Regions from separate parts of the Mesorhizobium sp. CA5 genome, predicted to be linked through region 2. Evidence: riboswitches for the same ligand, from Rfam matches in the RefSeq annotation. Region 2 holds a riboswitch; the other holds the start of a gene.
The links. A riboswitch is a leader RNA that binds a small molecule or an ion and turns the genes downstream of it on or off. The one in region 2 is predicted to bind cobalamin.
Positions count from the first base shown of each region.

Region 1: it holds a riboswitch for cobalamin, as region 2 does, so the genes downstream of both, LB529_RS01320 (CbtB domain-containing protein) here and LB529_RS11070 (DUF1636 family protein) in region 2, are expected to answer to the same signal.

Region 1 is NZ_JAIUHJ010000001.1:230,285-232,480, reverse strand. It holds gene LB529_RS01330 (PilZ domain-containing protein) at 1-117, opposite strand, end outside; gene LB529_RS01325 (histidine phosphatase family protein) at 269-841, opposite strand; adenosylcobalamin (AdoCbl) riboswitch at 925-1,074, shown strand; gene LB529_RS01320 (CbtB domain-containing protein) at 1,066-1,275, shown strand; gene LB529_RS01315 (CbtA family protein) at 1,496-2,196, shown strand, end outside.
Region 2 is NZ_JAIUHJ010000007.1:25,079-27,274, reverse strand. It holds gene cobW (cobalamin biosynthesis protein CobW) at 1-660, opposite strand, end outside; gene LB529_RS11070 (DUF1636 family protein) at 657-1,088, opposite strand; cobalamin riboswitch at 1,128-1,331, opposite strand; gene LB529_RS11065 (winged helix-turn-helix domain-containing protein) at 1,841-2,196, opposite strand, start outside.

The DNA of each region.
Region 1 (2,196 bases), on a different contig from region 2:
CTCGTGCTGATTTCTGACCGAGCAGCCGATCCTGACGCCGGCGGCGATGATCGTGGCTTCCTTGAGCACGAATTCGCGCGCATGAAGACGGCGTTCGATCTCGGGAAAATTGGCCATATCCGGCGGGCTCCTCAGGCAAGGTCCTCCTTGCCATGGGGCAGCACGATAGCAGCGAGGCGTTTCCGTTCCGTTAGCGATCACTGAAACAGTGGTGTGCCGGCTTGATATGCCGGCCGGGTTCACGGATGGAGCGTTCACGCCCGGGCGTTCAGCCGGCGACAGTGACGCCGCTCGCGCGCAGCACCCAGCGGCGGCCGTCGCTGCGGAACTCGGTGAGCGACAGCGGCTCGATGTCGATCTTCCAGACCGAGGAAAGCGGCGCGCCGAGCACATGCGCCATGGCGGCGCGGATCGGCATGGCATGCGTCACCGCGACGGTGTGACCGCTTTCGCCGGCCAGCCGCTCCATCAGCGCAGCACCCCGCCGGGCGACAGCGGCGAGCGATTCGCCACCGTGGGGCGCGGCGCCGGGATCGGAAATCCAGGCCGCCATGCCTTCGGGATCCTCGGCCTGCACCTCCTCGAAACCTTTGCCGGCCCAGCGCGCGAAATCCTGCTCGGCAAGCAGCGGCTCGACCGTCGCGTTAAGGCCGAGCGCCTCCGCCGTCCGCCGCGCGGCCAGCGCCGGGCTTGTCCAGACACGGTCGGCGCGACGCAGCGAAGCGGCCAGCGCGCCGGCGCGATCGAGGGCGCGCGGCTCCGGCGGCTCATCGTTCGGAAAGCGGCCCTTGCGCATCCCGGGCGTCGCTCCGCTTGCGATCATCGTCAGGCGGACAAGCATGAAAAACTCCGTGGCACAGCGAAAAACAGGCCTCACGAAGCCGTGCCGCCATTACATGTCGTTGACAGGCGAACGAAGTACTGACAAGTGTCTTAATGCTATACGGGATTGGAAGCCGGTGCGAGTCCGGCACGGTCGCGCCACTGTGATCGGCACCAGCCGAAAGTCAGGCCTTATTCCGCAGCACTCGATCAACGGGACGCAGTATCCCAAGGGAGGTCAATATGTCCGACACCACCTTCGCCCCCAGCTACGGCCCGGTTGCGATTCCGGTCCGCGAGCTTCTGCCCTGGGCCATCCTCGGCGGGCTGCTTTTGATGCTGGCGATCTATTTCGTCGGCGCGGAAGAAGGCGCCACTTCGCTGATCCGCGGCACCTATGTGCACGAATTCGTGCATGACGGCCGCCACCTGCTCGGCTTCCCCTGCCACTAAAGCGGTTCGGCATCGCTGAACCCGCTTTCGATTCTGATCCAACGCAATTCCGGACGGAAAACCGCTACGCACTTTTCCTGGAATTGCTTGGTTGGCTTAACGCAATTCCGGACGGAAAACCGCTACGCACTTTTCCTGGAATTGCTTGGTTGGCTTAACGCAATTCCGGACGGAAAACCGCTACGCACTTTTCCTGGAATTGCTTGGAGGGATTGGTGACATGGTTGGAAAACTTTTGCTGCGCGGCATGCTTGTCGGGCTGGTCGCCGGGATTCTGGCGTTCGCCTTCGCCCGCGTCTATGGCGAGCCGCAGGTCGACAAGGCGATCGCCTTCGAGGAACAGCAGGCCCAGGCCGCCGGCGAGGCGCCGGAGCCCGAGATGGTCAGCCGCGCCACGCAGGCCGGCATCGGCCTGGCGACCGGCGTGCTGATCTATGGCGCCGCGCTTGGCGGGCTGTTCTCGCTGGTCTTCGCCTACGCCTATGGCCGGCTAGGCTCGCTCGGACCGCGCGGCACCTCGGCGCTGCTGGCGTTGCTCGGCTTCCTGGCCGTGATCGTGGTGCCCGGTCTCAAATATCCGGCCAACCCGCCCGCGGTCGGCAACGCCGAGACCATCGGCTACCGCACCGAGTTGTTCTTCATCATGATCGTCGTCTCGATCGCGGCGATGGTGGCGGCGGTCGGCCTGGCGCAGCGGCTGTGGAACCAACTCGGCGCCTGGAACGCCTCGATCGTCGCGGGCCTCGCCTTCCTCGTCGTCTTCGCTTTGGTGAAGGCGGCGCTGCCCGACATCAACGAGGTGCCTGAGAACTTCTCGGCGACGGTGCTGTGGCAATTCCGCGTCGCCTCGCTCGGCATCCAGCTGGTGCTGTGGACCGTCGTCGGGCTCGGCTTCGGCGCGGTTGCCGAACGCGTGGTCGC
Region 2 (2,196 bases):
GACCTTGCCCTGCGACGTCGGCACGACTTTCACGGCGCGCGCCACATGCTCGCCGATGACGGCGTTGGCGCGCTCAGAGCCCGCCGCATCCATCAAATCGCTCTTCGACAGGATGATCAGGTCGGCGCAGGCGATCTGGTCCTCGAACACCTCCTCGACCGGATCGTCATGGTCGAGCGAATCGTCCGCGGCACGCTGCGCCTTCAGCGCGTCCATGTCGGAAGCGACGCGGCCGTCGGCCAGCGCCGGGCCGTCGACCACGGCGATGACGCCGTCGACGGTGACGCGGCTCTTCACGGTCGGCCACTGGAAGGCTTGCACCAAGGGCTTCGGCAGAGCGAGACCGGAGGTCTCGATCAGGATGTGGTCGACCTTCGGCGTGCGGGACAGGATCTGGTCGAGCGCCGGCACGAAATCGTCGGCGACGGTGCAGCAGATGCAGCCATTGGCGAGCTCGACGATGTTTTCCTCCGGGCAGGTGTCGACGCCGCAGCCCTTCAGGATCTCGCCATCGATGCCGACATCGCCGAACTCGTTGACGATGATCGCCAGCCGCTTGCCCTTGGCGTTTTCGAGCAGGTTGCGGATCAGCGTCGTCTTGCCGGCGCCAAGAAAGCCGGTGACGACGGTGCAGGGCACGCGGGAAACGGATGCGTTCATGGTCGGTCCTTCAGCATGTCGAGGGGAGGGATGCGGGCAACCAGGCCGCGCTTGAGAGAATCGGGCCGGCCGCGCCAGGGGATGAGGCCATCGGTCGAGGTGGCGAAGAGCTTTGCGCCGGCGACGAGATCGGCGCCGCTGGTCGTGTTCAGATCGCCGAAGACGTAGCTCCAGCAGCCGTCGCGCAGCAGCGCGGCGCTTAGCCGGCGCTTGCAGTTGCCGAGGCATTCGACGGTACGGATGTCGATCTTTTCGCCGCAAGCAGCCCGACGCGTGTCTTCGGCAAGCAGCGCGCCGGCGCGCGGATGCGCATCCGACCCGGTCTCGTCGCGGCAGGATGAGCAGACGATGACGGTGACGCCAGCCAAAGCATCGGGCTCGGACGGAATGTCCGCACTGTTTGCCGGGAAACTGCCGTTGCGATCCAAAACCATGCTCCTTGCCCGGAAAACCCGCCGGGCATTCGGATATTTAAAGTCTCAGACGGCAGGTCTCCTGGCTCGCGGGTCGTCACCCTGAATGCCGCCTTCCCGGGAACAGCCCAGTGGTTTTCGGCAGAGGCTCGTCGCTTACAGTTGCGGGGACAGCCGCGGATTTGGGTGTTGGCCCGCACCGCATTCCCTCTTGGCTCCTCCCTTTGCCGGGAGAAGACCGTCTGGGTCAGGATTTAGAGGGTTCAGGGGGCTGGAGTCAACGACTGGCTTAGTACCAGCCTTTTGGCGGCTTTATGGGTTTGAGGTATGGACCCACAAGTTTGCGAGGCGGTGAGGCCACGGGCGCCATACTTAACGAACAGCCGTGCTGGCAAACCGGTTCCCACATCAAGACGAAGCGATTGGCGTCGAACTTCGGCTCATGAACTATTATATAGCGCTGCCCTACCGGCAATAAGCCACAGGCGCCTGCGATCTGCTTGTCGATCGTTCCAAACTCCAACCACCGCAGAAGAAGCGCCGTCACTTCTTTTGGCTGCATACCGGGTGCAATGTGGCCGCCACAGAAAATGACTGGACGCGTGACCTCTACCCATTCCTCTCGGTAAGCACCTGTCGCATATGATGGCGACGCTAAGGTCAGGTAGGCCAAGACCAGACATATCGAGCGCCTGAAAACCATCGCAACCGATCCTAACCACAGTTGGGATGTTCTATTTTTGTTCACTCTCCCTGTCAACGCGCAGCTACGACACCGCGATGTCGGCCAGCGCCGGTCCGAGGTCGCCGGCCGGCGTCACTTCGATCGCCTCCAGGCCGAGCCAGCCCTGCATCTGCTTCAACTCGTTGAAGAGCTGGGCGGCCGTTTCGGACGGGGCGCCGGCCTCGGCGTAGGCGGCGTGGACGCGCAAGATGCTGGCCGGGCGGTCAGCTTTCAGATCGACGCGGGCGACGATCCGATCGCCGAGCAGGAAGGGCAGCACGTAGTAGCCATATTGGCGTTTCTCGGCCGGCGTGTAGATCTCGATGCGGTAGCGGAAATCGAAGAGTTTCTCCGTCCTGGTGCGTTCGAAGACGACGGGATCGAAAGGGGCGAGCAGGG